DNA from 4 places in the Cedecea sp. genome. Region 3 is predicted to be linked to each of the others. Evidence: riboswitches for the same ligand, from Rfam matches in the RefSeq annotation. Region 3 holds a riboswitch; each other region holds the start of a gene.
The links. A riboswitch is a leader RNA that binds a small molecule or an ion and turns the genes downstream of it on or off. The one in region 3 is predicted to bind thiamine pyrophosphate.
Positions count from the first base shown of each region.

Region 1: another riboswitch for thiamine pyrophosphate. It lies ahead of thiM (hydroxyethylthiazole kinase); the one in region 3 lies ahead of tenA (thiaminase II).
Region 2: another riboswitch for thiamine pyrophosphate. It lies ahead of thiC (phosphomethylpyrimidine synthase ThiC); the one in region 3 lies ahead of tenA (thiaminase II).
Region 4: another riboswitch for thiamine pyrophosphate. It lies ahead of thiB (thiamine ABC transporter substrate binding subunit); the one in region 3 lies ahead of tenA (thiaminase II).

Region 1 is NZ_DASYBS010000063.1:35,314-43,069, forward strand. Features, by position in the region: gene VGM55_RS10470 (FMN-dependent NADH-azoreductase) at 1-334, shown strand, start outside; gene VGM55_RS10475 (DoxX family protein) at 375-779, shown strand; gene lpxO (lipid A hydroxylase LpxO) at 973-1,875, opposite strand; TPP riboswitch at 2,094-2,190, shown strand; gene thiM (hydroxyethylthiazole kinase) at 2,229-3,017, shown strand; gene thiD (bifunctional hydroxymethylpyrimidine kinase/phosphomethylpyrimidine kinase) at 3,014-3,814, shown strand; gene VGM55_RS10495 (GntR family transcriptional regulator) at 3,901-4,647, shown strand; gene VGM55_RS10500 (PfkB family carbohydrate kinase) at 4,621-5,601, opposite strand; gene VGM55_RS10505 (ADP-ribosylglycohydrolase family protein) at 5,588-6,601, opposite strand; gene VGM55_RS10510 (nucleoside permease) at 6,604-7,756, opposite strand, start outside.
Region 2 is NZ_DASYBS010000007.1:2,713-10,468, forward strand. Features, by position in the region: gene thiH (2-iminoacetate synthase ThiH) at 183-1,316, opposite strand; gene thiG (thiazole synthase) at 1,316-2,095, opposite strand; gene thiS (sulfur carrier protein ThiS) at 2,097-2,297, opposite strand; gene VGM55_RS00770 (HesA/MoeB/ThiF family protein) at 2,281-3,036, opposite strand; gene thiE (thiamine phosphate synthase) at 3,029-3,664, opposite strand; gene thiC (phosphomethylpyrimidine synthase ThiC) at 3,664-5,565, opposite strand; TPP riboswitch at 5,655-5,765, opposite strand; gene VGM55_RS00785 (Rsd/AlgQ family anti-sigma factor) at 5,816-6,319, opposite strand; gene nudC (NAD(+) diphosphatase) at 6,418-7,191, shown strand; gene hemE (uroporphyrinogen decarboxylase) at 7,227-7,756, shown strand, end outside.
Region 3 is NZ_DASYBS010000004.1:5,599-13,354, reverse strand. Features, by position in the region: gene VGM55_RS00230 (NAD(P)/FAD-dependent oxidoreductase) at 1-980, opposite strand, end outside; gene VGM55_RS00225 (SDR family NAD(P)-dependent oxidoreductase) at 977-1,696, opposite strand; gene VGM55_RS00220 (nuclear transport factor 2 family protein) at 1,693-2,127, opposite strand; gene VGM55_RS00215 (MerR family transcriptional regulator) at 2,357-3,085, opposite strand; gene blc (outer membrane lipoprotein Blc) at 3,203-3,736, shown strand; gene VGM55_RS00205 (DUF1349 domain-containing protein) at 3,828-4,403, opposite strand; gene VGM55_RS00200 (LLM class flavin-dependent oxidoreductase) at 4,428-5,450, opposite strand; TPP riboswitch at 5,613-5,714, shown strand; gene tenA (thiaminase II) at 5,774-6,454, shown strand; gene VGM55_RS00190 (ABC transporter ATP-binding protein) at 6,451-7,191, shown strand; gene VGM55_RS00185 (ABC transporter permease) at 7,188-7,756, shown strand, end outside.
Region 4 is NZ_DASYBS010000113.1:70,473-78,228, forward strand. Features, by position in the region: gene thiP (thiamine/thiamine pyrophosphate ABC transporter permease ThiP) at 1-1,348, opposite strand, end outside; gene thiB (thiamine ABC transporter substrate binding subunit) at 1,324-2,307, opposite strand; TPP riboswitch at 2,338-2,439, opposite strand; gene sgrR (HTH-type transcriptional regulator SgrR) at 2,489-4,147, opposite strand; gene sgrT (glucose uptake inhibitor SgrT) at 4,235-4,414, shown strand; gene VGM55_RS19320 (sugar efflux transporter) at 4,528-5,706, shown strand; gene leuD (3-isopropylmalate dehydratase small subunit) at 5,745-6,350, opposite strand; gene leuC (3-isopropylmalate dehydratase large subunit) at 6,362-7,756, opposite strand, start outside.

The DNA.
Region 1 (7,756 bases), on a different contig from region 3:
GCCGATGTACAACTTCTCCATTCCTTCCCAGCTCAAGGCGTGGATTGACCGCGTCTGCGTGGCCGGGCGGACTTTCCGGTACGGCGCAAACGGCCCTGAGGGCCTGTTGCCAAAAGGCAAAAAAGTGTTTATCGCCTCTTCACGCGGCGGCCAGTACACCGGCGACAGCCCGGCGGCTTTCCTGGAGCATCAGGAGTCTTATCTGAAAGTGGTGCTGGGCTTTATTGGCCTGACCGACGTGACGATTATCCGCGCTGAAAACTTAAACCGTGGCGACGAAGCGAAAAATGCCGCGCTCGCCGATGCAAAAGGCCAGATTGCCGCGCTGTCCTGATAACGACACCGCGCATCAATCAATTTAACGGGAAATCCTGATGGACAGATACGCTACTAACTTCGCGACCGTGGGTCGCATCGTGATTGCCGCGATTTTTATCGTCAGCGGACTGGGGAAAATCGCTACGCCTGAGGCGACACAGGGCTATATTGCCTCGGTAGGGCTGCCGTTCCCGTTACTCGGGTACCTTATTGCCCTGGCGGCTGAGGTTGGAGGCGGCATCCTGCTGCTGGTGGGCTACCGTACACGACTCATTTCGGCGCTGCTGGCCGTGTTCACCGTGGCGACGGCGGTGTTTTTCCACCACAACTTTGCCGACCAGAACACCCTGCTGCACTTCCTGAAAAACCTGATGATTGCTTCGGGGCTGCTGCAAATCTCAGCGCTGGGAGCGACGTCTCTGAGCTTTGATACGCGCCGCCTGCAGCGTCAACTACGGTAATAGGCTTTGCCAGAGGCCTCTTATCCGGAGGCCTCAGATTGATGACAAACAGCCGAAAAACGTGGTTTTCGACTGTTTGGGGCAAACCAGAGAACATTATTCATTGTTTTTATTAGACCTGGGTTCGGACTTTTTTAGAGCAATGAACTTTGTCAGCAGTCTCAGGCCTCTTTTTGGAGGCCTCATTTTTTAGTTAAAACGCCCGCCAGATGAGCACCGCAATTCCGCCAAACAGCAGCCATTTAACGATGTAGTACACCGTCTTATTCCAGCTTTTGAGCTTCTTGCCGACGATACGAATCTGATAGATGTAACGGAACGCGCGGTTAATGCCGCCGATGCGGTCATTTTCATCGTTAGGCGCCGACGCGGCGCTCATCAAATTGCGTCCCAGCCAGTGATTGACCGCCTGGGCCCAGCGGTAACGCATCGGTCTTTCCACATCGCAAAACAGGATCAGGCGATTCTCACCGCTGGTATTTTCCGCGTAGTGAATATAGGTCTCGTCAAACAGCACGCCTTCGCCATCTCGCCAGCTATAACGCTTGCCGTCCACTTCAATAAAGCAGCGATCGTCATTGGGGGTTGCCAGCCCCAGGTGGAAACGCAGCGAACCGGCGTACGGGTCGCGGTGACGCGGCAGGCGGCTGCCGTCGGGCAGGGTGGCGAACATTGCGGCCTTGATGGACGGAATCGCATGCAGTAGCTCTGTTGTTTTTGGACACAGCAGGCTGGCCGACGGGTGGGCGTTTTCATACCACTTCAGGTAAAAGCGTTTCCAGCCGGTTTTAAAGAAGGAGTTAAAGCCGGCATCGTTAAATTTGTCGGCGGCTTTTATCTGCTCCAGCTTTTGCAGGTGAATACCTTCTTCGCGAATAACCTCCCAGTTATCACGTAAAGTGACGAGCTCGGGAAACGTTTCCGGCGTTAAGTAAGGCGTATTCGGTACTCGGGAAAAGAGGTACATAAAGCCGTTGAGCGGGGCGGTAAACGTAGAGTGGTCCGACAGCTGCCGCCAGAAGCGAAAGCGAACCCGGCCGCGATAATGCACATAGGCCACTGAAATAATAATGATGAGCAAAATGATATATTTCATATTGTTTTATCTAACCACTATGATTTTGAACATCCCTGCCGGGCGAAAGGCCCAGACTGCCATAAACGCACCTTTGCAAAGGCGCTGAAATAGAGCTTAGCAGCGGTTTTAGCGAAGTAAATGTTGCCTCGGAACAAGTTTCGGGCTTGTTTAAGATAAGGGGGGCTGGCATCATTCTTGGCGTGATTAACCTGTAGAGTTGATCACAACACATTGATTTAAATGACTCGGGGTGCCCTTCTTTGTGAAGGCTGAGAAATACCCGTACCACCTGATCTGGATAATGCCAGCGTAGGGAAGTCAGATGCCTGTCCGGTATCCCTTCTTTCACGCCGGACAGGAGCCTTACCTTGATGCAACCTGACCTGCTACCCGGCGCGACTGCCGCCTCTGTTTTACACCAACTCCGTCAGCATTCTCCGCTGGTTCACTGCATGACCAATGACGTAGTGCAAACTTTTACCGCTAACGTACTGCTGGCGCTGGGCGCTGCCCCGGCCATGGTCATTGAGGCCGAAGAAGCGGCGCAGTTCAGCGAATTTGCGAGCGCACTGCTGATCAACATCGGCACGCTGACTTCAGAGCGTGCGGCCGCGATGCTGGCTGCCATTCATGCCGCCAATAATGCCGGAACGCCATGGGCGCTCGACCCTGTCGCCGTAGGTGGCCTTGCTTTCCGTACGCGCTTTGCCCGCAAGATAATTCAACTGAAACCAGCGGCTATTCGTGGCAACGCCTCTGAGATCCTGGCGCTGGCGGGGGAGCAGGCCGGAGGGCGTGGCGTGGACAGCACCGACGATGCGCTTTCTGCTATTCCGGCGGCGCAAAAGCTGGCGCTTGAAACCGGGGCGGCGATCGCCGTGACCGGCGAAATTGATTACGTCACAGACGGAGAGAGAACGCTGGCCGTTACCGGCGGCGGAGAGCTGATGACGCGCGTAGTCGGCACCGGTTGCGCGCTTTCCGCCGTGGTTGCTGCATGTTGTGCTTTACCGGGCGACAGGCTGGACAACGTTGCCAGCGCCTGCCGCTTTATGTCGCTGGCCGGTGAACAGGCCATCGCCGCCAGCCGCGGGCCGGGAAGTTTTACGCCCGCTTTCCTCGACGCGCTTTATCATCTGAACGCGGAGGTGCTGGCATGAAGCGAATCAACGCCCTGACCATCGCCGGAACCGATCCAAGCGGCGGCGCGGGGATCCAGGCCGATTTGAAAACCTTCTCCGCGCTCGGCGCTTACGGCACGAGCGTGATCACCGCGCTGGTGGCGCAAAATACCCGTGGCGTGCAGTCCGTTTACCGCATCGAGCCTGAGTTTGTGGCGGCGCAGCTCGATTCGGTGCTCAGCGACGTGCGCATCGACACCACAAAAATCGGCATGCTGGCAGAGGCTGATATCGTTGAGGTCGTCGCGGAACGGCTGGCGTTTTACAAGGCGCAAAACGTGGTACTGGATACGGTGATGCTGGCGAAAAGCGGTGACCCGCTGCTGGCACCGTCCGCGATAGAAAGCTTACGCCGCAGGCTGTTACCGCACGTTGCGCTGATTACACCTAATCTCCCGGAGGCCGCGGCGCTGCTGGATGCGCCCCATGCCCGCAGCGAAAAAGAGATGCGCGAACAGGGTGAAGCCCTGCTGGCGATGGGCTGCGAGGCGGTACTGATGAAAGGGGGGCACCTGGACGATGAAGAAAGCCCGGACTGGCTGTTTACCCGCCATGATGTGCAGCGTTTTACCGCGCCGCGTGTACAGACGAAAAACACCCACGGCACCGGCTGTACCTTATCTGCCGCGCTGGCTGCGCTGCGCCCTCGTCATGACGACTGGGCGCAAACCGTAGCCGCCGCAAAAGTCTGGCTGTCTAAAGCGCTGGCGCAGGCCGATTCTCTCGAGGTTGGGCACGGCATTGGCCCGGTGCATCATTTCCACGAATGGTGGTAACTGTCGGTTAAGCGAGAAGTTTTTAGCCAGCATAATACCAATGGTACTATACTGGCTTCATCTTCCCTGCTGGACAATTGCGTACCATGGAACAGGCCCATCATCAGTTAGTTGAGCAGCTAAAACAGCGCTTTGCCGCCCCGGATAACGTCCCTCTGTACCTTAAATTTGTCGAAACGGTGAAAAACGCCGTGCGCTCTGGGCAACTGCCCCAGGGCAATATCTTGCCGGGCGAGCGCGATCTTAGCCAGTTGACCGGCGTTTCGCGTATTACCGTGCGCAAGGCGATGCAGGCGCTGGAAGATGAAGGCGTGGTGACGCGTTCGCGCGGTTACGGCACGCAGATTAATGCGACGCTTGAGTATTCGCTGAAAGAGGCCAGAGGGTTTTCGCAGCAGGTGGTACTGCGGGGCAAAAAGCCGGACACGCTGTGGGTTAACAAGCGCGTGGTGAAGTGCCCGGCAGACGTGGCGGAGCAGCTGGCTGTCCCCGCGGAAAGCGACGTTTTTTTGCTCAAGCGTATCCGTTATGTGGATGAAGACGCGGTATCTATCGAGGAGTCTTACGTGCCGGCAGGCTTAATTGCCGATCCGGATGAGATTGGCGTCTCGCTGTACGACTATTTCCGCAGCCAGAACATTATTCCGCAGCGCACGCGCAGCCGGGTTAGCGCCAGAATGCCGGACAGTGAATTCCAGACGCACATCAGGCTGGAAACGCCGGTGCCGGTTTTAGTCATCAAACAGGTGGCGTTCGATCCGCAAAACCGGCCCATTGAGTACAGCATCAGCCACTGTCGCAGCGATTTATACGTTTTCGTCTGCGAGGAGTAGGGATTGTTCTAGCTGCGCGAGTTTTGGCGCGCAGTCGCCGCCGCGGTGGCCAACCACATAGCTGGCAACCGCATTACCCAGGCTAACCGCTTCTTCCAGACTCCAGCCAGCCGCCAGGCCTGCCAGCGTGCCGCCCGCGTGGCTGTCGCCAGCACCGATGGTATCGACGACGGCGGTCGGGAACGGCGCGGCGATGCCCATTTGTTTGCCGTCGGCAAACCAGGCGCCTTCTTTATCTAACCGAACGATCAGCGGACTGGCGTAGTGGGTCAGCCACGCGCTGCAGATCGCTTCGATATTGTCAGGATCAACGTCAAGCCACTCCGCAACGATGGCGGCTTCCTGGCGATTCAGCGAAACAATCGGCCTGCAGGCCATAATCCTTGCCAGCAGCGGCTGGGGGATATCGGCAATGCGCGGGCCGAAGTCGATAAACGGCGTAATATCACGAAGTGATTCCAGCCAGCGGACGAGCAGTTCAGCGCAAGGCCCGGCGAGCTGGTAGCCGGAAAGCGACAGCAGCGTGCCGGGCGCGATAACTAAGGCATCAAGCCAGGCCTGATTCCACTGATGCTCCACGCCGCGGAAAGACATAAAGGTACGTTCCCCGTCGGGTTCAACCAGCGCCAGGCACCAGCCGTTATCCCCTGCATCGGTATGGATTTCGCTGCGGATTTGCTGTTTTTCGAGGCTGTTACGAATAATGTCGGCCCAAGTGCCCTCGCCAATCGGCAGCGCGTTCTGCGAGGCTATGCCCAGGCGCGAAAGCGTGATGGCGATGTTCAGCGCGCAGCCGCCGATGTTAACGCCCTGCTGATGCAGTTCGATATCACAGCCTCGCCACGGCAGGGCGTAGGCGTCGGCGATGACGTCAATCACTGCCGAACCGAGCACGCAGACCGGGCGCTGAGCGCTGAGCCGCGGCAGCTTGCTTAGCAGCTCATTTGGCTTCATGGCTGGCCTCTCTCTGCTGGCGGTAAGCCATAAAGATTCGGCTGTAGCGCGTGAAGTCGAGCTGGTTCTCTTCATCCAGCTCCTGTTTTAACGCCGGATCGATGCTTTCCACGCCATTAAGGGCGCCGCAGATGGCGGTTGCCATGGCGCCAATGGTGTCGGTGTCTCCCCCAAGGTTTGCGCACAGGATGGCGCAGCGGTTAGGGTCGGTTTTTGCCAGTTCGACCATTGCGATGGCGGCCGGAACGGACTCAACGGTGCTGGTGCCGGTGCCGACTAGCTGATAAATCTCCTCCATGGCCGATTCGGTACCGCGGGCTTTGCGGGCCACGCCGAGCGCAAGCTCCAGACGTGCAGCGAGGGAGGCGCTGAAGGTGGTGATCCGTTTTTCCTGCGCGTGGCGGGCAACGGAAGGCAGTTCATCGCAAATGGTTTCCCAGCTTGCACCGTCAATCGCGCGGGAAATTGCCCAGGAAATCACCACCGCACCGGCGATGGCCAGGTCAGACTTGTGCGTAGGGCTTGAGGCCAGCGCCACTTCGTCCACAAACTCATCAAGATTTGCCGTAGGCAGCATGCAGCCCAGCGGGGAGGCCCGCATAGCCGCGCCGTTGGTGACGCCGTTGTTTTCCAGCTCGCTGACCGGCGTGCCTTGTTTAATCGCATTCAGGGCTATTTTTGACGTCGGGCCGAGCACGTTTTTATTAAACGCATCGAACCCTTCTGCCCACGCCAGGATATGGCGACCAATGGCGTCCGGGTTGATCGCGCCGTGGTGCTCGATGATGGCATCCGCCAGCGCCAGCGCCATTGAGGTGTCGTCGGTAAACTTAGCGCGGGCAAAGTAACAGGCGGCGTTGTTTTCTGCCGGGCCCGGCAGGAACCGGTCTATCCAGCCAAAATGAGCCTTCACGCGCGAGCGCGGCCACAGTTCGGACGGCATACCCATCGCATCACCTAACATCTGGCCGTAAAAGGCTCCCAGAATACGATTTTCCATTGTTACGCTTCCTTCAATACTTTTTCAGATTCATCACCGGCAACGGCGATGGTAGCAATCTCTTTGTCCGACTCGCGGAAGAAGACCATGAACAGCACGGCGATGACGGCGATCATTATTGCGCCAAAGCCCCACATCCCCGCCCAGTTAAAGGTCTGGCCGTTCACCGGCGAGGCGTAAGCAAACATTTTTTCCATCATTTTGCCGCCGAGGCTGTAGCCCAACAGGCTGCCGAAGCCCTGGCAGCAAAGGGTGATCAGCCCCTGCGCCGCGGTGCGCATATATACCGGGGATTTCTTGTCTACGTAAATGTAGGCGGTGACGTAGTAGAAGTCGTAGCTCACGCCGTGCAGCAGGATGCCGAGGAACAGCAGGCCGTAGGTGAACAGGTGTGACGCGTCGCCGTAAACAAAGAAGCCGTAGCGAATGGCCGCCGTGACCAGACCAAGCAGTAAGACCTTTTTAATACCAAAACGCTTAGTGAAGAACGGCAGCGCCAGCATAAAGAAGATTTCGGAGAACTGGCCGAGGGTCATCCAGCCGGTGGCGTTGTGCATGCCGACTTCGGTCAGGTAGCCGTTGGCAAAGATGTAGTAAAACGCCAGCGGCATAGCAAACAGGAACGAACAGAAGAAGAAGACCAGGAAGTTTTTGTCTTTGAGCAGCACCAGCGCGTCGAGGCCCAGCATCACCTTCAGGCTTAATTTGCCGGTACTTTTTGGCGGCGTATTGGGCAAGAAGAACGCGAACACGCCCAGAACAACGGAACTGATAGCGGTAATCAGCAGCGGCACGTTGGTCGGCGAGATATCGCTGAAGCCCATCATCTGCGGCAGAAAGCCGCACACAATTCCGGAGGCAATCCAGCCGATGGTGCCCATCACGCGAATGCGCGGGAAGTCACGTTCCACGTCGTCAACGTTGGAAAACGCGATGCTGTTGGTGAGCGCAATGGTCGGCATATAGGTCAGCGAGTAGGCCAGCAGCAGCGGGAAGAAGTAGACAAACTCCGTTTGCTGCGCGGCCAGATACATCAGCCCGGCGCCGACGAACATCAGCAGCGCCAGCACTTTCTGGGCGGCAAAGAAACGGTCGGTTAACGAACCAACCAGGATGGGCGACAAAATAGCAGCGATGGCGGTGCAGGCGTAGGAC
Region 2 (7,756 bases), on a different contig from region 3:
TCTCGAAGAATCAAGACGGCAGTTGTGAAGGCGGAACGGCATGAGGAAGCGTTTGCTGCCGCTCCGGTCAGATATCTGAACTGACCAGAGGACAGTATTTGGACGGCAGAGAAGCGACAACGACAGATTGCCGTTCTTTCGGTAAACACCGAAACTTATCCTTCCCCTTGCTGTGTGTTACATCAGGATTGCGCGTTCCTTCCCAGATAGCTATCCCAGTCCTTCCAGACCGGCTGTAAACCTGACTCGCGAAGCACGGCGGCAACCTCCTGCGGCGTTCTGCCATCGTGCGGCGCAAACTGTTCCAGTTCGGGGTGGTTATCGGCATAGCCGCCCGGCTGAGTTTTAGAAAACGCGCTGACGTTATTAATCGCCAGCGGGATCACGTGGTCGCGGAACCACGGTGATTCTCGGGTAGAAAGCGACAGTTCCACGTCCGGCGCAAGCAGGCGGAACGCACAAATCACCTGTACCAGCTGTTGTTCAGTCATGATTGAGGCTGGTTCTACGCCGCCAGTGCACGGGCGCAGGCGTGGGAAGGAGATGGAATAGCGGCTTTGCCAGTAGCGCTGTTGTAGCCAGAGTAGATGTTCAGCCACCATAAAACAATCGGTGCGCCAGCTGTCCGACAGCCCAATCAGCGCGCCCAGCCCAATCTTATCTATGCCCGCGCGCCCAAGCCTTTCGGGCGTTTCCAGCCGCCAGAAAAAGTCCTGTTTGTTGCCTTTCAGATGATGCTGGGCGTAGGTCGCAGGGTGATAGGTTTCCTGGTACACCATCACACCATCAAGCCCAAGGGTTTTGAGTTCGGCATACTCATGCTCGTCCAGCGGCTGGACTTCCATGTGCAGCGAACTAAAGCGGCTGCGGATAGCCGGCAGATGCTGGCGGAAATAATCCATGCCGACTTTGGTCTGGTGTTCGCCGGTCACCAGCAAAAGGTGTTCGAACCCCAGCGCCCGGATTTCCTCGCATTCACGCTCAATCTCCGCTTCATCCAGCGTTTTGCGTTTCAGCTTATTACTCATGGAAAAACCGCAATAGGTGCAGTCGTTGGCGCACAGGTTAGAGAGATAGAGCGGTACGTAAAAACTGACAGTGTTGCCGAAGCGCTGACGAGTAAGCTGCTGCGCCCGCTGGGCAAGAGGCTCGAGGTAGCGGCTGGCGGCAGGGGAAAGCAAAGCCATCAAGTCTTCTCGCGTCAGGCGAGGTGTGTTAATCGCGCGTTCGACATCTGCCGCCGTCTTAGCGTTAATGCTCAGAGTGATATCGTCCCAGTCCAGCTGCCGCCAGCGGTCGGTAAAGGTTTCTGCCATCAGGCATTCTCCTCGCTAAACTGCAGGAAACTGGTCAGCGGGCTGGAGGCCTGAGCCTGCTGGTGGCGAGAGCCTAACCCGGCCTGTGCCGCAAGGCTTCCGGCTTCCACGGCCAGACGAAACGCCTGAGCCATTTGCACCGGGTCACGGGCGACGGCTATTGCGGTATTCACCAGCACGGCAGAGGCACCCATTTCCAACGCTTCGGCCGCATGACTTGGCGCGCCGATCCCGGCATCTACTACCACCGGTACGCGGGATTGCTCAATGATGATTTCCAGCAGCGCGCGGGTTTGCAAACCTTGATTTGAGCCGATGGGCGCGCCGAGCGGCATCACGGCCGCGCAGCCGGCTTCTTCCAGGCGTTTGCACAGCACCGGATCGGCGCCGCAGTAGGGCAGCACCACGAATCCCTGCTTCACCAGGGCTTCAGCGGCTTTCAACGTTTCAATGGGATCCGGCAATAAATAGCGAGCGTCGGGATGGATCTCCAGCTTCACCCAGTTTGTTCCCAGCGCTTCGCGGGCAAGCTGTGCCGCAAAAATCGCTTCTTCTGCCGTTTTCGCCCCGGAAGTATTTGGCAGCAGATGCACTCCCGCCTGCTGCAGTGGCTGAAGAATGTCATCACGATGACCACGTAAATCCACGCGTTTCATGGCCATGGTGACAAGCTGTGAGCCAGAAGCGCGAATCGCGTCGATCATCACCTGGCTGGAAGAGAATTTCCCGGTGCCGGTGAACAGGCGAGAGGAAAAGGTTTTATCGGCAATCTGTAACATGTCAGCCCCCGGCAATCGCCTGAAACAGCAGAATAGTGTCGCCCTCGCGCAGCAGATAATTGCTCCACTGTTCGCGCGGGATGATGGTTTGGTTAACGGCCAGCGCCGCGCCAGCTTTGCCCTGCTCAAGCTGAGCCAGCAGGGCGGCAAGCGTTATGCCGGCAGTACACTCCAGAGGCTCATCGTTAAACTGAATACGCATCGTGACCTCCGCAGACCGGGCAGGTGGCTGATTTTTGCATCGCCAGCGTGCGCCAGCTGTGTTGTCGGGCGTCAAACAGGCGCAGAGAGCCGGTTGCAGGCATCATGCCGGTAAGTAATTTGATAGCCTCCAGCGCCTGAAGGGTGCCCATCACGCCCACGACCGGGCCGATGACGCCGGAGGTGCGGCAGTTGCGTTCAGGTTCACTCTCGTCAGGCCAGACGCAGCGGTAACAGCCATGTTCCCAGGGCGGGGTCAGTACCATCATCTGGCCGCCAAAACCGACGGCGCTGGCGGTGATAAGCGGCGTATTCCCGGCCACGCAAGCGGCGTTGACTGCCTGGCGAGTTGCCATATTGTCGCTGCAGTCCAGCACCACATCGGCCTCGCGCACGACTTTGGTCAGCGAGGTACCCGCCAGCCTTTCCGCCAGCGGAACAATTTTTACGCCTGGGTTCAGGCGCTGCAGATGCTGGTGGGCGACGGTAGATTTAGGGCGATCGATATCTTCAGAAGTGAACAAAATCTGTCGCTGGAGGTTGCTGATATGTACCTTGTCATCGTCCGCAACGATAAGCTTGCCTACGCCAGCGGCGGCGAGATACAGCGCGGCAGGTGAACCTAAGCCGCCCAGGCCGACGATCAGCGCCGTACTGGACAGCAGTTTTTCCTGCCCTTCAATCGCCACGTCTTCCAGCAACAGCTGGCGGCTATAGCGCATAAAATCCGCGTCATTCATCGCCGGTTCCTGCCAGTTCAAGTAATTGCCTGGTTGCCGCTCGCCAGTCGGGAGCCTGCGTAATGGCGCTGACGACGGCCACGCTGCCCACGCCGGTGGCTAAGACGGCTGGTACGCGATCGATACGTATCCCGCCGATGGCAACGGTGGAATAGTCGCCCAGAGTTTGAATGTGTTCCGCCAGCTTGTTCAGCCCCTGCGGGGAGGAAGGCATTTGCTTGGTTTGGGTGGGAAAGACATGGCCCAGCGCGATGTAGGACGGGTTCGCGCTTAAGGCACGATCCATTTCCATGTTGTCGTGGGTTGAAAGCCCCAGCCGAAGCCCGGCTTCACTTATTGCCGCCAGGTTGGCGACATCCATATCTTCCTGGCCGAGATGTACGCCGTAGGCACCGTGTTTGATGGCCAGTCGCCAATAGTCGTTAATGAACAGGCGGGCGTTATAGCGTTCGCCCAGCGCAATGGCTGCGATGACGTCAGCTTCAACGTCTTCATCGCGCTTGTCTTTAATACGGAGCTGGATGGTCTTGACGCCCGCCTCAAGGAGACGTTCGATCCATTCCACGCTGTCGACGACCGGATAAAGGCCAAGCCTACGTGAAGTTGCTGGAAAATTGAGTTTGGACATTATGCTTCCTCCTGTCTGAGATAAATTTCACCGCCCCGGGCACGGAAGTGCTGAGACATATCTTCCATGCCAGCGTTTATCGCCTGTTTGGCGGCGTAGTCCCGCACTTCCTGCGTGATTTTCATGGAGCAAAACTTTGGGCCGCACATAGAGCAGAAATGCGCGACTTTGCCGGATTCCTGCGGCAGGGTTTCATCGTGGTAAGCGCGAGCGGTGAAGGGATCGAGCGCCAGGTTGAACTGGTCCACCCAGCGGAATTCAAAGCGTGCTTTGGACATCGCGTTATCGCGGATTTGTGCGCCAGGATGACCTTTTGCCAGGTCAGCGGCGTGGGCGGCAATCTTGTAGGTAATCAGCCCCTGCTTAACGTCCTCTTTGTTCGGCAGGCCGAGATGCTCCTTCGGCGTCACGTAGCAGAGCATGGCGCAGCCAAACCAGCCGATCATGGCGGCGCCAATGCCGGAGGTGAAGTGGTCATAGCCCGGTGCGATATCGGTCGTTAGCGGGCCGAGGGTGTAGAAAGGTGCTTCGTGGCAATGCTCCAGCTCTTCGGTCATGTTGCGGCGAATCATCTGCATCGGTACATGCCCCGGGCCCTCAATCATCACCTGGACGTCGTATTCCCAGGCGATTTTGGTCAGCTCGCCCAGCGTATGCAGCTCGGCAAACTGTGCTTCGTCGTTGGCATCCTGAATGGAGCCCGGGCGTAAGCCATCGCCCAGGGAAAGCGATACGTCATAGGCGGCGCAGATTTCGCAGATTTCACGGAAGTGTTGATACAGGAAATTTTCCTGATGATGGGACAGGCACCACTTCGCCATAATCGAACCGCCGCGCGACACGATGCCGGTCAGGCGCTTCGCGGTCATCGGGACATAGCGAAGCAGCACGCCCGCGTGAATGGTGAAGTAATCCACGCCTTGCTCTGCCTGCTCCAGCAGCGTGTCGCGGAACATCTCCCAGCTCAGGTCTTCGGCGATACCGTTCGCCTTCTCCAGCGCCTGGTAGATTGGCACCGTGCCGATGGGCACCGGGCTGTTGCGCAGGATCCACTCCCGCGTTTCGTGAATGTAGCGGCCGGTTGAGAGGTCCATCACCGTGTCTGCCCCCCAGCGAGTGGCCCACACCAGCTTCTCTACTTCTTCTTCAATGGAGGAAGTGACCGCCGAGTTACCGATATTGGCATTGATCTTCACCAGGAAATTGCGGCCGATAATCATCGGCTCTGATTCAGGGTGGTTGATATTGGCGGGAATAATCGCTCGCCCGGCGGCGACTTCATCACGGACAAACTCCGGCGTGATGTTTTCCGGCAGGCGGGCCCCAAACCCTTCGCCGGGATGCTGGTGGCGCAGAACGGCATCACGAATACGCTCGCGCCCCATATTTTCGCGAATGGCGATGAATTCCATCTCTGGGGTGACAAGGCCTTTGCGGGCGTAATGCAACTGAGTGACGCATTGTCCGGCTATTGCCCGGCGAGGTTTCGACAGTGTTTCAAAGCGCAATTCGTCCAGGCCGTCGTCGGCAAGGCGTGCTTTTGTGTAAGCGGAGCTGCGGTCATTCAGCGTTTCGCTGTCACGCCGGTCGGCAATCCAGGCGCTGCGCAGGGGATATAGCCCGTTTAACACGTTTATGGTGATGTCGGGATCGCCATAGGGGCCGGAAGTATCGTAGACGGGAACCGCGCCGTTCGGCTGATATTGCGGGGCATCTTTGCTCCCGCCGGTGAGCGTCGGGCTGAGCTGGATTTCGCGCATTGGGACGCGGATATCTTCGCGTGACCCGGTCAGATAGATGCGCTGAGAGTTGGGGAAGGCGGTGCCTTCAAGCGTATTGATAAAGTGTTGGGCGGCAGCTCGCTGTTCGCGGCGGCCTGGTTTTTTTTCAGATGCAGACATAGCTCATTCCAGGTTTAATCAGGATATGGCTTGTCAGGACAACGGAAGGAGTAATGGATATGGGCCGCCCGAGAACGGGTGCACCCAAAGACAGAATTACTCTTGTTCCCTTCGCAGGTTCTAACCTGATCAGGTTCCGCGGATCCCGAATTAACGGTCTCAGCCGGTGCATAACGCACTCGGCACTCCGACAAGAATGATCCCACCTTGCGGTGGGAAAGTTGTAAATTACTCGTTAATAGCTAACAACTCAAGCTGGACTTGCCAGCCCGGCAGCATCGCTGGCGCTGCCGTCAAGGTTGTTATCAATAGCCAGGAGGACTAGCTTATCCTCAAGGGTGAAGCGAGCCTCAAGGCACTCGCCAATCTCCGACAGCGCCTGCTGAAACTCGACCCAGCTGTCGCGGCCGATGGCGTTTTCCAGATGGGAGTCGTAGAGGTCCATGATTTGCTGGGTATTAGCTTCCAGTTGAGGGTAGAGCTGGGCTGCACTTAGCAGCGGGCTGCTGCCTTCCAGGTTGCTGATTATGCGCTCGTAAATACTAAAATGACCGGACGAGAGGTAATCCACCAGGCCGTGGCAAAAATTGTCTAACGCTTTTTCGTCGAGCGCGGTGTGTGATTCCTTGTTAGGCTTGATCCCGACCATGTTGTAATAGGCAACCAACAGGTGTTTACGGGCCTGAAGCCACTGGTCGACTAACTCATTACTACCACCAACGCGCTCAGTCAGATTGGCTAACTGGTTCAGCATGATTGAGACTCCGTGAGTTAAAAGATTGAACGCAAACTAACCCAAAAAAGTAAAAACTAATTGTTTATATCAGTGAACACGGGGATGTGCACCAGGTTATGGAACGTGTTATTCAAAACTTAGATCATGGTTGGTGGATAGTCAGCCATGAGCAAAAAATATGGTTGCCACAGGGTGACTTACCTCACGGCAGCGCGGAAGAATTTCAGCTCGTAGGCACCCGCGCCCTGGATATCGGTGAGTGGGAAGGCGAACCCGTCTGGCTGATTCGTGAAAACCGCCGCTCTGACATGGGCTCGCTGCGCCAGCTCCTGGATCGAGATGTGGGCCTGTTCCAGCTGGCTGGGCGAGGCGTTCAACTGGCTGAGTTTTACCGCTCGCATAAGTATTGCGGCTACTGCGGCCATGAAATGCACTTCAGCAAAAGCGAATGGGCGATGCTCTGCGGGCACTGCCGCGAGCGCTACTACCCGCAAATCGCCCCCTGCATTATCGTTGCTATCCGTAAGGACGATCATATCCTGCTGGCTCAGCATACGCGCCACCGCAACGGCGTTTACACCGTGCTGGCAGGATTTGTCGAGGTGGGTGAAACACTGGAGCAGGCTGTGGCTCGCGAAGTCATGGAAGAGAGCAGCATCCAGGTGAAAAACCTGCGCTACGTGACTTCCCAGCCCTGGCCTTTCCCGCAGTCGCTGATGACCGCATTTATGGCGGATTACCATAGCGGCGAAATCAAAATAGACCCCAAAGAGCTGCTGGATGCCGGCTGGTATCGCTATGACCAACTGCCGCTATTGCCGCCGCCGGGCACCGTGGCGCGTCGCTTAATTGAAGATACCGTCGCCCTGTGTCGCGCGGACTATGAATGATAGACTGCGGCGATACAGCTAAAGGAAAGGTAAAAATGACTGAACTGAAGAACGATCGTTACCTGCGCGCCCTGCAGCGCTTGCCGGTAGATATCACTCCTGTGTGGATGATGCGCCAGGCCGGGCGCTATTTGCCGGAATATAAGGCAACGCGCGCTCAGGCAGGCGATTTTATGTCGCTGTGCAAGAACGCCGAGCTGGCCTGCGAAGTCACCCTGCAGCCGCTGCGCCGCTATGCGCTGGACGCGGCGATCCTCTTCTCGGACATTCTGACCATTCCGGACGCAATGGGGCTTGGGCTGTACTTTGAAGCCGGCGAAGGTCCTCGCTTTAGCTCCCCAATTAAAAGCCTGGCCGATGTTCAAAAACTGCCGATTCCCGATCCGGAAGGCGAACTGGCTTACGTGATGAACGCGGTGCGGACCATTCGCCGTGAGCTGAAAGGCGAAGTGCCGCTGATTGGCTTCTCCGGCAGCCCGTGGACGCTGGCCACCTATATGGTGGAAGGCGGCAGCAGCAAAGCCTTTACCGTGATTAAGAAAATGATGTTTGCCGAGCCGAAGGC
Region 3 (7,756 bases):
TTGTAAGTGACGCAGGCACGAACGTTATCCTGCTCGCTCAGGCGATAGTTCCAGCTTGCCCAGGCACGTTCGCGCCTCGGCAGCCAGCGCCTGTCACTGTGTAACACCACCTCGTTACGTTGCCAGCCAATATCCCCAAGCACTTCGCGTTCAGCCTGAGAAGGGTTGTCGAGCATCGCCAGCGCCTGAGAGGAATGGCAGGCAAAAATCACCTGATCGAACGTCTGTCTTGCGTGCTCAAGCTGGACAGTGACGCCCTCGCGGCTACGAATAACCCGCTGCACCGGAGTGTTCAGATGCACGGTCAGACGTTCGCCCAGCTGAGCCAACAACGCACGGGTATATTCCCGCGAGCCGCCGGGCACCACGTACCACTGCGGACGATGGGTAATATCCAGCAGCCCATGGTGCTCAAAGAAGCGCAAAAACAGCGGTAGCGGAAAACGGCGCATCTCCTGCAGCGATGAAGACCAGATAGCGGCCCCCATTGGCAAAATGTAGTGGCGTGCAAAAAATGCGCTGAACTTATGCTGTTCAAGGAAGTGCTGCAAAGTGGCCCGGGGATCGACATCGCCCGCAAGAGCCGCTTTCGCCAGGCGGTTAAAGCGGACAACCTCTTTCAGTAGCCCCCAGAAAGCCGGATTCACCAGGTTACGTCGCTGGGCGAACAGCGAGGTAAGCGTGTGTCCGTTGTACTCCAGCCCGCTCTGCGGGTTGTGTACCGAAAAACTCATCTGTGTTTTTTGTCCGCTGATACCCAGCTCGCTCAGCAGCCCCATAAAGCGCGGATAGGTCCGATCGTTATAGACAATAAACCCCGTATCGATGGCATATGTTCCCTGAGACGTGGCGATATCCACCGTGGCGGTATGCCCCCCAATCCTGGGATCCGCTTCAAACAGCGTGACCTGATGATGCCCGGCGAGCCGCCAGGCACAGGTCAGCCCGGCAATACCGCTGCCGATAATGGCGATGTTCATGGGCGTACCATCCTGCGCAAAAAGAGGCGTTGGAGACCTGCTGGCAGCCCTGCCAGCAGGCGCATAATCAGACTGAATCCCGCCGGGAAAGCGATGTGGTTTTTTCCTTTCGCCAGACCGTGACGAATGGCTTTCACCGCCCGATCCACGCTGACCTGCCCCGGCATCGCAAAGTCGTTTTTACGGGTAAGAGGGGTATCGACAAACCCCGGTGAGACCACGGTGATAGCAATACCTTTCGGCTCCCAGTCCAGGCGCAGGCTATTGGCAAACCAGGTTAATGCGGCCTTGGACGCGCCATAGGCTTCTGCTCGTGGAAAATGCAGCCAGTGGGCCATCGAGCTGACCAGCACCACGCGGTTACCGGAAACAAGCCGCGGCTGAAGGGCCGCCAGACAATTTATCGGCCCAAGGAAATTAGTGGTCATCACCCGCGCCACCAGAGCGGCATCCACCTCACCGTTCTCCAGATACTCACAGGTGCCCGCGCAGAGAATAACCAGATCGGCCGGACAGTCCGCCAGCGCCTCTCGGCTGGCATTCTGGTCGGTCATATCGAACAGGCGCACCGTGATATTTGGGCTGTGCTGCTGTAAAGACGCCAGCCGGGCCGCATCACGCCCACAGGCAATGACGTGCCAGCCGTCATCGGCCCAGGATTTTGCAAGTCCGGCCCCAATACCTGAACTTGCTCCGGTGATGAGGACAGTCATCATGCGCGTACCCTTCTTTTCACGCCACGGACCGCCCAGCCCAACAGCGGAAGATGTTCATAGAGCATCTCTCCGGCATCGTAGTAGTCGCGCTGGTGAATAATCAGGTCATTCTGAATATCCACGAATGAGCATCCCGGCAAGGACAGCCTTTCTCCTCCGGCAATCCGCGGATGGGACCAGTGCATAGTCCAGGTCACGGCAAACCGTGAACCGTCGCAGAGCGGAGGGTCTATGGAGAAGCGGCAGTAGGCCACCCTGGCCAGCAGGTGGGTGAAGTAGCGTTGGATCTCAGCCAGCCCCTGATGCTGGCCAAACGGATCGATAAGTGTGGCATCCGTCTCATAGAGACCGGCCAACGTCGATGGCGGCTGTTTGTCCAGCCCGGCGTAATAATCAACAAATCGCTGAATAGCGGATGGCGTTGCGCTCATGAATCTCACCCTGGCGGTGAAGCGTGTGGCGTTATCGTATAATTAAAACTTGCACAATTAATTATATTTGTCCAAGTTTTGGTGGGTTTATTTTTTAAAATCCAGTATATTCAGCGCATTAACAAATAAATTATTGTGCAGAATATTTTTTATTTTTGAAGACCACGACCCACCCACCGCGTTTTCAGCGAGTGGGTAACGGTGCGCGTTGTGAAGGCGGAAGAAGAAATTACAGAGGAATGATCTCGAGGGAAGCGCCCTGCTGCTGCCAGAGGTCAATCTGCTTTTTGCGTGCGGCGGTGAGTTTGCCGGTGGTGACCAGCAGCCATTTTCGTTCGGGGAAGATTTCCGGCGCCAGGGCGGCAGGCGGAACGGGAAGCACATCAATGCGATGCCCCTGGCCGGTGCGCCTGAGGGCTTCAAGCCAAATTTCGCACGGATCGGTCAGATGCCAGCCGGTGATCAGGCAGTTATCACCGGGTGCCCTTTTGTCCCCCTCGAGGCAAAACGAGGTGTAGGCGATGATAATGCCGTCGAGAATTTCGCGCAGGGTCATCATGGCAGGTACGTTGGCTGACACTTTACTGCGCAACGGGCGCAATACTTCCGTGACCAGCTCAGGGCGAGGATACTCGCGACCTGAATCGTAGAGCAGCTGCCGCAGGGACTCGATTTTTCCCTCATTCAGCCGCTGCAGCATGCCCTCCTGCAGAGCAAGCCAGTTGTTTGTTCTGCGTGTCTCAGGGCGCGCCAACAGGGGCTTCACCTGACTGACGGGTACCCCTTTTTTCACCCAGTCGAGGATTTTCAGCGCCTGCTTAATATCCTCATCGCTGTACAGGCGGTGCCCACCATCGGTGCGTAACGGTTTAAGCAGGCCGTAACGGCGCTGCCAGGCACGTAGCGTGGTCGCGTTTATTCCGCAAAGCCGGGCAAATTCACCGATGGAGTAAGACATGAAGAACACCTGATAACAAACAATACTCTCAATATACTACGAATCATGCCGCGTTGAATGAAGTGTGAAATGTTTGCACTACACTTTACTTCCAGTGCGCAAATGAAAGGAGTTCTCATGAAGCTATGGCCTGTTGTGACCGGTATTGCCGTCGCGCTGACCCTGGTTGCCTGTAAATCCCCCACGCCTCCGAAAGGCGTTCGGCCCACCGGCGGCTTTGACGCAAACCGCTATCTGGGCAAATGGTATGAAGTGGCCCGCCTGGAAAACCGCTTCGAACGTGGCCTTGAGCAGGTCACCGCCACCTACGGTAAACGCGGCGATGGTGGTATCAGCGTGCGTAACCGCGGCTACAATCCGGTCAAGAACACGTGGAGTGAGAGCAAAGGAAAAGCTTATTTCACCGGTGCGCCGACCACCGCCGCGCTGAAGGTGTCGTTCTTTGGCCCGTTTTATGGAGGCTATAACGTGATTAAGCTGGATGACGATTATCGGTATGCGCTGGTCAGCGGGCCAAACCGTGACTATCTGTGGATCCTGTCACGTACCCCAGCTATTCCGGAGTCGGTCAAACAAGACTACCTTAAAACGGCACGCAGTCTGGGATTCCAGGTCGACCGGTTAGTCTGGGTAAAACAGCCCCGAGAGTAAGAGGCGAAGATCTCATTGCCCGATAGCCGATGAAAAAAAAGCCCATCAGACACGTCTCTGGTGGGCTGTTGACCTGCTAAACACCGGACATTTAGCTTAAATCGTGCAGGTCTTTATCCAGCGCTTCGCTCAGCACAATCCCGTCGAAATTAACCACCAGGCCACCGCGCTGCGGAGTGCAGCACATGACCCCGACCGTGCATTTTTCGGCAGTGGGGAAATGCGCCAGCCGCAGCAGCGGCCAGGTGCTGCCGTCGGCGGAATATTGCAGACGCAGGCTGTCGCCTTTGCGGGTAAGACGCATCCAGAACAGATTCGCGTTGCCGGGGAAGAGGCCGGTTGCCCAGTCAGAATGCCCGAACGTGAGCACGCTGCCAATGGCCGGGGCGCCGTCGTTAAACTCGATCCCCGCTTTTAGCCAGTGGGATTCATCCATCAACAGCATGATACCAGCCTGATCGTAGAGCGCGCTAAAATCCGCTTTTACCTTCACCTGGAAGGTAAAATCCCCGCTCACATCGCAGCCATAAAAATGGCCGGAGAAGCGCTCAAAGCCGTACCACGTTTTGCGCCAAAAATCGGTTTGTTCGTCGGTGACGACAGAAAGCACGCCGTCGCCTTCACGCCAGACTTTTGGCGCATTAATCCAGTAAAAATCCGTGTTCATGGCATGACCTTTTTCTTGGTGGATTTAGCGCCAGCCCAGCGCTGGCGCAACGTGCTTCAGAATCGAGTCGATTACGTGCACGTTATAGCCCACGCCTAGCTGGTTTGGCACGGTTAACAGCAGCGTGTCGGCTTCAGCAATCGCTTCATCCTGCGCCAGTTGCTTAATGAGCAGTTCCGGCTCAGCGGCATAGCTGCGGCCAAAAATGGCCCGGGTTTGTGGCTCGATATAGCCGACCTGGTCGCCTTCTTTACCGCTGCCGCCAAAGTAGTTGCGGTCACGCTGGTCCATTAACGCGAAGATGCTGCGGCTAACGGAAACGCGTGGCTCACGCGCGTGACCAGCTTCTTTCCAGGCAGCGCGATAAGCGCGGATTTGCTTCGCCTGCTGAATGTGGAACGGCTCGCCGGTTTCGTCATTTTTCAACGTTGAGCTCTGCAGGTTCATGCCAAGCTGCGCCGCCCACACCGCAGTAGCGTTTGAGCTGGCTCCCCACCAGATGCGCTCGCGCAGCCCGTCAGAAAACGGCTCCAGGCGCAGCAATCCCGGCGGATTAGGGAACATAGGCTGCGGATTCGGCTCGGCAAATCCCTGCCCCTTCAACGCTTCGAGAAAGACTTCAGTGTGGCGCCGCGCCATATCGGCCTCGGTTTCCCCTTCGCCGGGAACGTAGCCAAAATAGCGCCAGCCGTCGATCGCTTGTTCAGGAGAGCCGCGGCTTATCCCAAGCTGCAGGCGGCCACCGGAAATCAAATCCGCTGCACCGGCATCCTCCACCATATAGAGCGGGTTTTCATAGCGCATATCGATAACGCCGGTGCCGATTTCAATACGTTTAGTTTTTGCCCCAATGGCCGCCAGCAGCGGGAAAGGCGAGCTTAGCTGGCGAGCAAAGTGGTGCACGCGGAAATAAGCGCCGTCCGCGCCAAGCTCTTCGGCGGCAACGGCAAGGTCGATGGACTGCAGCAGCGTGTCCGCCGCAGAGCGCGTGCCTGACTGAGCGGCAGGCGACCAGTGACCAAACGAGAGAAAGCCAATCTTTTTCATCGGATATCGTCCTTAGACTCGAAATCACTGGCTTACAGTGACAAAAATCAGGCCCCATGCGCCAGCAAAATCTCGCTAAAGCGCACTAAACGGAACACTGCCCATCGCCGGGCAGGAAGCTTCGACCGACGATTGTAATCAAAAAGTAAATGTCGTATAACAGGCACCTCCGAGGGGTGTCCTGTATGGGCTGAGATGGTGAAAGCCGAACCCTTTGAACCTGATCTGGGTCATGCCAGCGAAGGGACGGTCGGCAATAACGCCTCGGTTATTGCCTGTTCATACCTCTGCGCGCCCGGATCTCCACTCACACAGGAGGTCCCATGTACACCCCACTTTTCGAAAACGGTCTTTACGGACAGCTGCGTCAGCAGGCCGGTCGCCACTGGCAGGATTACGTCGATCACCCTTTTCTGCAACAGCTTGCCGCCGGAACATTGCCTGAAGCCGCGTTTCAGCGCTATCTGACGCAGGATTATCTTTTCCTGATTCACTTTGCCCGTGCCTACGCGTTGCTGGTCAGCAAACTCCGCACGCTGCCGGAAATGCGGGCCGCGACCGCTTCGCTGAATGCCATCGTCTCTGAGCTGCCGCTCCACGTTGCTTATTGTGCAAGCTGGGGGTTAGACGAGGAGCAGATGGCCACCCAGGCAGAAGCACCCGAAACCATGAACTACACACGCTATGTGTTGGATATTGGCCATTCCGGTGACGCGCTCGATCTGCTGGCCGCCCTGCTGCCCTGCGTGGCCGGCTATGCCGAAATCGGTCTTGGCCTGCTGCACAGCCCCAGCACCGTGATGGAAGATAACCCCTACGCTACATGGATCCGTAATTATGGCGATGAAGGCTATCTGACCGGCGTGCAGGCCGCCATCCAGCTGCTGGAAAACCTAGGCCGTCAACGTGGTGCACAGAGTCGCTTCGCCGAACTTTCGCAGATATTCACCACCGCGACGCAGCTTGAATCCGCGTTCTGGCAAATGGGGCTGAATGCCTCATGACCAAAAGCCTCGCCCCACCGGATATTCAGGTTCGCGATCTCAGCCTGCGTTTTGGCAGCCAGACCGTGTTTGAACAGCTGAATTTTGATATTCCCGGCGGCAGCTTCGTTACCCTGTTGGGCGCGAGCGGTGCCGGTAAAACCAGCCTGCTCAAAATTATTGCCGGGCTGGCGCCGGCCAGCTTCGGAAGCGTGATCTGCAGCGACGGCAAGCCTGTCGGTGGACGCATCGCATGGATGGGGCAGAAAGATTTGCTCTACCCGTGGCTTAGCATCGAGCAGAACGTTGCCCTGGGCTCGCGCCTACGCGGGGAGCCTGTCGACCGCCGGTGGACGGAGCATTTGATCGAACAGGTCGGATTGGGAGGGTATGCCAAAGCGCTGCCAGCCGCGCTGTCTGGTGGGATGAGGCAGCGTGCTGCCATTGCCAGAACGCTCTACGAAAAGCGCCCGATAGTGCTGATGGACGAGCCGTTTTCGGCGCTGGACGCCATCACCCGGACGGCGATTCAGGATCTTGCGGCTGAGCTGCTGGCAAGGAATACCGTGCTGCTGATCACCCACGATCCCATGGAAGCCTGTCGGCTCAGCCACCGCCTGCTGGTGCTGTCCCGCTGGCCTGCGGGCATAGACGATACGCATGTTATCGCCGGGCAACCGCCTCGTGCGCCGGACGATGTTTATCTGCTGAAAAGCCAGGCCAGCCTGCTGCAACAGCTAATGAAGGCCGCAGTATGAAGCCACAATCAGAAAGTCATGCTGTACGCCTGCGACGCGGGCTGACCGTCTTCGCCGGATTGCTGCTGCTTTGGTATCTGCTCACCCTCGGCAATATTCCGGCCTTTCTTTTGCCTTCACCTTCGGCGGTGGCGCTGGCGTTATGGCACGGCCGTGACTACCTTGCCTGGCACACGCTGGTCACCGCCTCAGAAATTATCAGCGGGCTTGTGCTCGGGGTGCTGCTCGGCGCAGGCCTGGCACTGGGAATGATGTTTTCGCCTCGCCTGCAGCGGTGGCTGATGCCGCTGGTGCTGACCAGCCAGGCGATTCCGGTCTTTGCCCTGGCACCGCTGCTGGTGCTGTGGTTTGGTTTTGGCATGAGCGCCAAAGTAGCGATGGCCGTGCTGGTTATCTTCTTCCCGGTGGTGTCGTCGTTCTTTGACGGACTGCGTCGGGTGAATAACGACTATCTGGATCTGGCCCGCACCATGGGAGCTTCGCGCTGGGCGCAGCTAAGGCACGTGCGGCTGATGGCGGCACTGCCTGCTTTTGGCTCAGGGCTGCGCATGGCCGCTGCCGTTGC
Region 4 (7,756 bases), on a different contig from region 3:
GGCGGTTAAAGCCACGGATGTCCAGCGACTGGCAAAGCTGAGCGTAGCGCTCGGCGACGTCGCGCATCGGGTTTTCCAGCACCTTCAGGGCGTAAGGGATCGCCATCAGGGCGTTGGTAAAAATCACAATGCCATCGGCGGATTGCGGCAGGCCCACGGTATTGTTTAGCAGTAAGAAGAAGCCAGTGGCGAGGACGATTCCCGGCATCGCCAGAATCAACATACCGCTAAGTTCAATGGCCTGTCCGGCGAAAATACGGTTACGCAAACGAAGCTCGCGCGAGCTCCAAAGCAGCATCAGGGTTAGCGTCACGCTAATCAGCCCGGCTGCAACGGCAATGCGCAGCGAAGTCCAAAGCGCGTTCCACAGTGCGGCCTGCTGCAGTACGTTGCCCATGCTGCTATTAATGCCGTCCACCATTACCGCCAACAGTGGTGGCAGCAGCAGAAGCAAGGCCAGAAGGATAAACAGGGCATCACAAATCTTTCTGCGCAGAGAATCCTGCGGATCGCGCCAGCCTTGAAGCTGACTTACGCCGACAGGTATCGCCTTGCTTAGCTTCTGGCTGAGCAGCACCAGACCCAGGCAGCAGAACATTTGTAGTAGCGCTAGCAGCGCCGCTTTTGCCGGATCGTAGTCGTAGCTTAGCGCCTGAAAGATAGCCAGTTCGATGGTGGTTGCCTGGGGGCCGCCGCCCAGAGACAGCACGGTGGCGAAGCTTGCGAAGCAAAGCATGAAAATTAGCGCGCCTACCGGGAGTATTTGTCGGCGTAGCCAGGGCCATTCGACGAAGCGGAAAAAGTGCCAGCCCTGCATATTCAGCTGGGCCGCCAGCTGGCGCTGCTCGGTGGGGATGTTATCCAGCGCCTGAAGCAGCAGGCGGGTCGCCATCGGCATATTAAAGAAAACGTGCGCCAGCAAAATTCCCTGCAGCCCATAAGGGGAGAAACGCCATTCCAGACCAAGCCAGCCGCTTAGCGTTGCCAGCCAGCCTTCACGCCCGTAAACGGAGAGAATGCCGAATACCGCAACCAGCACCGGCAGAACCAGCGTCATGGCGCAAAGCCGCAGCAGCGCCATTCGGCCAGGAAAACGGCGTCGGTACAGCGCCCGGGCTAAAAATATCGCCGGGAAAACGGAGAGTACTGCGGAAAGGAACGCCTGCCAGAAAGAGAAGCGCAGGACGTGCCAAAGGTAGCTGTCCTGCAAAAGAGCAAAGACATCCGTCTGCGGGGCGTTAAGCCACAGCGCCAGAAAAGCCGCCAGGGCTACCGCCACGACAAGCGTCGCGGCAAATAGCCCCGGACATAGCCAGCCCGGAATTAGCGGCTGACGGCGCGTTGCCATTCGTTAATCCATGCCGCGCGCTGGGCAGCCACCTGCTGAGGCGTAAATTCCAGCGTGGTTTTTGGTTTTACCAGCCCGTCGAAGCCGGCAGGCAACGCCACGTTGGTCACAGGATACATCCAGTTGCCGGTAGCAATAGTGTTCTGGAAACCTGGCGTGGTGATGAACTTCATAAACTTCTCGGCAAGTTCTGGCTGCTTGCTGTTCGCCAGCCGGCCCGCGACTTCAACCTGCAGATAATGCCCTTCGTTGAAGTCCGCTGCGGCGTAGTTATCCTTCTTCTCTTCGATGATGTGGTAGGCCGGTGACGTAGTGTAGCTCAGAACCAGATCGGCTTCGCCTTTCAGGAACAGGCCGTAAGCTTCGCTCCAGCCCTTGGTGACGGTGACGGTTTTCTTCGCTAACTTTTGCCAGGCTTCCGGGGTTTTATCGCCGTAGACTTTTTGCATCCACAGCAGCAGGCCAAGCCCCGGCGTGCTGGTGCGTGGATCTTCGTATATCACCTTCCATTTCTGGTCGCCTTCAACCAGCTCTTTCAGACTCTTCGGCGGGTTTTTTAGCTTGTTCTTGTCGTAAACGAAAGCGAAGTAGCCGTAGTCATAGGGAACGAAGGTGTTGCTCTTCCAGCCGCCGGGCACCTGCAAAGCGCTGGTTTCGACGTTAGAAGGGGCAAACAGTTTGGTTTGCGAGGCCGCATCCAGCAGGTTGTTATCCAGCCCCAGCACGATGTCTGCTTTGCTGTTCTTGCCTTCCATGCGCACGCGGTTCAGCAGCGAAACGCCGTCTTCCAGCGCCACGAACTTCAGCTCGCAGTGACAGTCGGCTTCAAAGGCTTTTTTCACCGCCGGGCCAGGGCCCCAGTCAGCGGCAAACGAGTCGTAGGTGTAAACAGTTAAAACGGGGTTAGCGAAAACGGGCGTGGCAACCAGCGCCAGCAGCGGCAGAAATTTTTTGAACACTTTGCACCTCAGTAAAAGGGGGCAAAGGAATTGAGTGAGTGTCTCAAATCCCTTCGCCGGCGTTATCCGGATCAGGTTCGACGGGTATTATCTCAGCGCGGACAAATTGTCCTGGCACCCCGTTGAGCAGGGGGGATTCTACTGACTTCCCCGGAATTACGAAAGCTGTGTTACGAAAACGTTATGGGCCAGGCGGGGCAAACCAGGCCGATTTAAAATCAAACCAGCCCAGCGTGTTCATGCGCACACCGCGCATGCTGCGCTGCCCCTCAATGCGTAACCAATGGTGAATCAACGGGATAACGTCGTTACGTTCCAGCATTTGCCTGCACCATTCCGGCAATGCCAGCGTTTTACTGTGCCAGCGTCGGGCATCGCCCTGCCAGTCGATTGGGATACATTTTTGAATCAGCGGGACTTCATACAGCTGGGCGAAAAGGGAGTATTCCAGCGGCATAGTGAAGTTCACGCTGTTCAGCCAGATATCACTTTCGGCGTCGCCCTGATGCCACTCAGCGTAATCTATCTCCTGAACAATCAGCTTCACGCCCTGCTCGGCCAGCAGTTCGGTCATGATATTGCTGATAACGCGGTGCTCTACGTGATCGCGATAGTAGGTAAGGGTGATGCTCTCAAGTCCGGCAGGCTTTGCGGTAAGCGGTCCCGGACGCGAATGGTGCCAACGTGGCAGAAGGCCGTAGGCGGGGAACCAGTACTGCTGATACTGCTCGGCAGCGCGGTAAATAAGGTTGACCGGCGAGAGAATATGGCCAATCCACTGGCGTACGCCTTCGTGAACGCCGAGCGTTGAGCGGCTATCAAACAGCAGGTAGTAGCAGCCCTCTTCCGGGCGGCTTTCAACGGCTTTTTCGCTGTCCGGCATGCCCTGAAGCTGAACGCCACAGCTGGATTCTTCTCCGACTTCAGGTAACACCCAGAAATTAACTTCGTCGATCAACGCCCGGAAACCGAAATAATCATCAAAAGCATGGATTTTTAACTGGTTTCGATTGTTGCGAGCGACGGAATAAGGCCCGGTGCCGACCGGCTGGCTGGCAAAATCGGGCATCGTTGTCCATTCACGCGGCAGGATCATGGCGTTCACGCTGCCCAATAGCCACGGCAACCAGTCATCCGGCTGGCTGAGGTGAATATCCAGCGTCCAGGTCGTCGGCGAGGTTATCTGCGTGATGTGGGCAAACAGCGGCAGGGTGTTGATGCGCTGCAGGGAAGAGATGATATCCAGCATGTCCAGCTCACGGCCGTGATGGAAATGAATGCCGGGGCGGAGGAAGAAACGCCAGCGTAAAGGGGAAATTTGCTGCCAGTGATGGGCAATATCCGCTTCCAGTTCCCCATTTTCCTCATTTATCCGCGTCAGGCCGCTGAAAATCTGGCGGGCAATGTGGGTTTCGGAGCGCCTGAGCGCCGAACCGGGCAGCAGATTCAGCAGCGGGCGATAGTAAAGGACGCGAAGGATATGTCGGCCCTGACGGAAGCTACGCCCTAAATGAGAGATAAGCATCTGCCGCACCGCGGCCTTGTCGCCGACGATCTGCACCAGTTGATCGATTCGATCCTGTTCCAGAAGATCTTCCGCCCGCTGCTGCTGGAGCGCCAGCCCGGTATACAGGAAGGTGAGCTGCGAGCGCTTGCCCCTGCCGGCTTCTGCCTGCCAGCTTAGCCAGCCCTTTTCCTGCATGGCGTTAAGCAGTGTCCGCATATGACGGCGGGAGCAGTTGAGCAAATCCGCTAAATCATTGAGCGTGGTTTCCTGGGGCTTGCCTTCGCAGCATTGCCACAGACGGATGAACTGTTGTTGCAGACGAGATGAGGACATAAAAGAGGAACTCCCGGCGGAAACTCATCAATTTAACTTTCCCTATATTACGTCAATAATCATCAGCGATGAAGCGAGGAGGTGTTTATGAAGCGGTCATCACCTGCGAGGTTTTTCCAACAGTACTTTGCCGCAACGCAGTTTGTTTGTTCTGGATGGCTGGCTCGCCTGACGGTGGAACAAAGACTAAGGATGCTCGAAGACTTGATGCAGTGGGAGGTTACAACCCCGATGCCCGAGAACGCCAACACGCCGACTCATGTGTGACTGAGTATTGGTGCTTTTACCACGCCAGCAGCTGTTTACTGCTGGCTTTTTTCGTTTAATCTTTACGCATTTAGCGAATACCTCTGACTACACCCTCCTTTTAAGGACAGCTCATGCTCTGGTTTTTGACCCGCGCACGTCGTTTTAACCCCGTTTATGCCGCCTTTATGGCCGTGTCTTTTATGATTGGCGTGGCCGGTGCGCTGCAGGCCCCGACGCTCAGCCTCTTTTTAACCCGCGAAGTTGAAGTTCGGCCCTTCTGGGTTGGTCTGTTCTATACCGTTAATGCGATTGCCGGGATCGCCGTAAGCCTGCTGCTGGCAAAAAGATCGGATAGCCGGGGAGATCGTCGCAAACTGATTATGGTTTGCTGCGCGATGGCGGTGGCAAACAGCGTTCTTTTTGCCTTCAACCGGCATTATCTGACGCTGATTACGCTCGGCGTGATGTTTGCCTCCATCGCCAATACCGCTATGCCGCAGATTTTTGCCCTGGCGCGGGAATATGCCGATCGTTCCGCTCGTGAAGTGGTGATGTTCAGCTCGATCATGCGTGCGCAGCTCTCCCTTGCCTGGGTTATCGGGCCGCCGCTTTCCTTTATGCTGGCGCTAAAGTATGGCTTCACTACCATGTTTCTTATTGCTGCCGGGATCTTTGTCATCTCGCTGCTGCTTATTGTGTTTGCGCTGCCTTCGGTCGCCCGAGCCGAGCCCTCCGCAGAGGTGGCGATAACGGAGGTCAGCGGTTGGAAAGACAGCAACGTGCGGATGCTGTTTATCGCCTCAATGCTGATGTGGACCTGCAACACCATGTACATCATCGATATGCCGCTATGGATAAGCCAGGATCTCGGGCTGCCGGATGAGCTGGCAGGTCTGTTAATGGGGACGGCTGCCGGGCTCGAGATCCCCGCGATGATCCTGGCGGGTTACTACGTGAAGCGCTTTGGGAAACGGAACATGATGGTGGCGGCGGTGGCTGCGGGCGTGCTGTTCTATGCCGGACTGATTCTGTTCCACTCTAAAACGGCGCTGGTGGTATTGCAGCTGTTTAACGCGGTGTTTATCGGGATTATTGCCGGGATTGGTATGCTGTGGTTCCAGGATTTGATGCCGGGAAGGCCGGGCTCTGCGACAACGCTGTTCACCAACAGCATTTCAACGGGTGTGATTTTAGCCGGCGTACTGCAGGGGGCGCTGGCGGAAGGTTTTGGCCACTATTCCGTGTACTGGCTAATGGCAGCGCTGGCGGTTGTCGCCTTGTTCCTCACTAGCCGGGTTAAGAACGTCTGATGGCTTCCCCTCTCCCGCGTGGGAGAGGGGAAAACAGATTACTGCATAAATGCAGGCAGCTTTTTCTCGTAGCTGGAAATAGCGGCTTCGTGCTGCAGCGTCAGGCCAATACTGTCCAGGCCGTTCAGCATGCAGTGACGGCGGAAGCTGTCGAGCGCGAACGAATAGCTTTTCTCACCCGCCTGAACCGTTTGGGCCTCCAGGTCGACGACAAACTTAATGCCCGGCTGGGCTTCGACCAGCTTAAACAGCTCGTCCACCTGTTCGTCGCTCAGAATGACCGGCAGCAGCTGGTTGTTAAACGAGTTGCCGTAGAAGATATCGGCGAAGCTTGGCGCAATCACCACTTTGAAGCCGTAATCGGTCAGTGCCCACGGCGCGTGCTCACGGGAAGAGCCGCAGCCGAAGTTTTCACGCGCCAGCAGGATAGAAGCGCCTTTAAATTCCGGGTAGTTCAGAACGAACTCCGGGTTAGGCTGCTGCCCGGCATCGTCCAGAAAACGCCAGTCGTTAAACAGGTGAGCGCCAAAACCGGTGCGGGTGACCTTCTGCAAAAACTGCTTCGGGATAATGGCATCGGTATCGACGTTCGCCGCGTCCAGCGGAACGACCAGGCCGGTATGTTGGATAAATTTCTCTGCCATGGTAGTTCCTCTTATTTCAGTGTACGAATATCGGCAAAATGACCGGCCACAGCGGCAGCGGCGGCCATTGCAGGGCTGACCAGATGGGTGCGCCCCCCGCGGCCCTGACGGCCTTCGAAGTTACGGTTGCTGGTGGAGGCACAGCGTTCGCCCGGATTCAGGCGGTCGTTGTTCATTGCCAGGCACATTGAGCAACCCGGCAGGCGCCATTCAAAACCGGCTTCAATAAAGATCTTATCCAGCCCTTCTGACTCGGCCTGAGCTTTTACCGGACCGGAGCCCGGTACAACCATCGCCAGCACGCCTGGGGCGACTTTACGGCCTTTGGCGATTTCTGCGGCAGCACGCAGGTCTTCGATGCGTGAGTTGGTACAGGAGCCGATAAAGACTTTATCGATAGCCACTTGGGTCAGCGGAATACCCGGCTTCAGGCCCATATAAGCCAGCGCTTTCTCCGCGGAGGCTCGCTCAACCGGGTCGCTGAAAGATTCTGGATTCGGGATATTGTCGGTAACGGAAATAACCTGGCCGGGGTTAGTGCCCCAGGTGACCTGAGGAGCAATGTCGGCAGCGTCTAACGTGACGATGGTGTCGAACTTTGCGCCTTCGTCGGTGCTGAAGGTTTTCCAGTATTCGACGGCTTCATCCCAGCTTTTACCTTTTGGCGCATGCAGGCGGCCTTTAACATATTCGAAGGTGGTTTCATCCGGCGCGACAATCCCGGCTTTCGCCCCCATTTCGATAGCCATGTTGCACAGCGTCATGCGGCCTTCCATGCTCAGCGCACGGATAGCATCGCCGCAAAACTCAACAACGTGGCCGGTGCCGCCGGCGCTGCCTGTTTTGCCGATGATCGCCAGCACGATATCTTTCGCGGTGATACCCGGAGCCGCTTTGCCTTTTACTTCAATTTTCATGGTCTTCGCGCGACCCTGCTTCAGGGTCTGCGTCGCCAGAACGTGTTCAACTTCTGACGTGCCGATACCGAAAGCCAGTGCGCCAAACGCGCCGTGGGTTGCGGTGTGGGAGTCGCCACACACGATGGTCATGCCAGGCAGGGTAATCCCTTGCTCAGGCCCCATCACGTGAACGATGCCCTGGAAAGGGTGGTTCAGATCGTAGAGCTCAACGCCAAACTCTTTGCAGTTCTTCATCAGTTCCTGCATCTGGATGCGCGCCATTTCGCCAGACGCGTTGATATCCTTGGTCTGGGTGGAAACGTTGTGATCCATCGTGGCGAAGGTTTTTCCCGGCTGGCGAACGGGGCGGCCATGGGCGCGCAGGCCGTCAAACGCCTGTGGAGAAGTCACTTCATGCACCAGGTGGCGGTCGATATACAGCAACGGCGTCTCTTCCGGTGCTTCATACACGACGTGGGCGTCGTACAACTTCTGGTATAAGGTCTT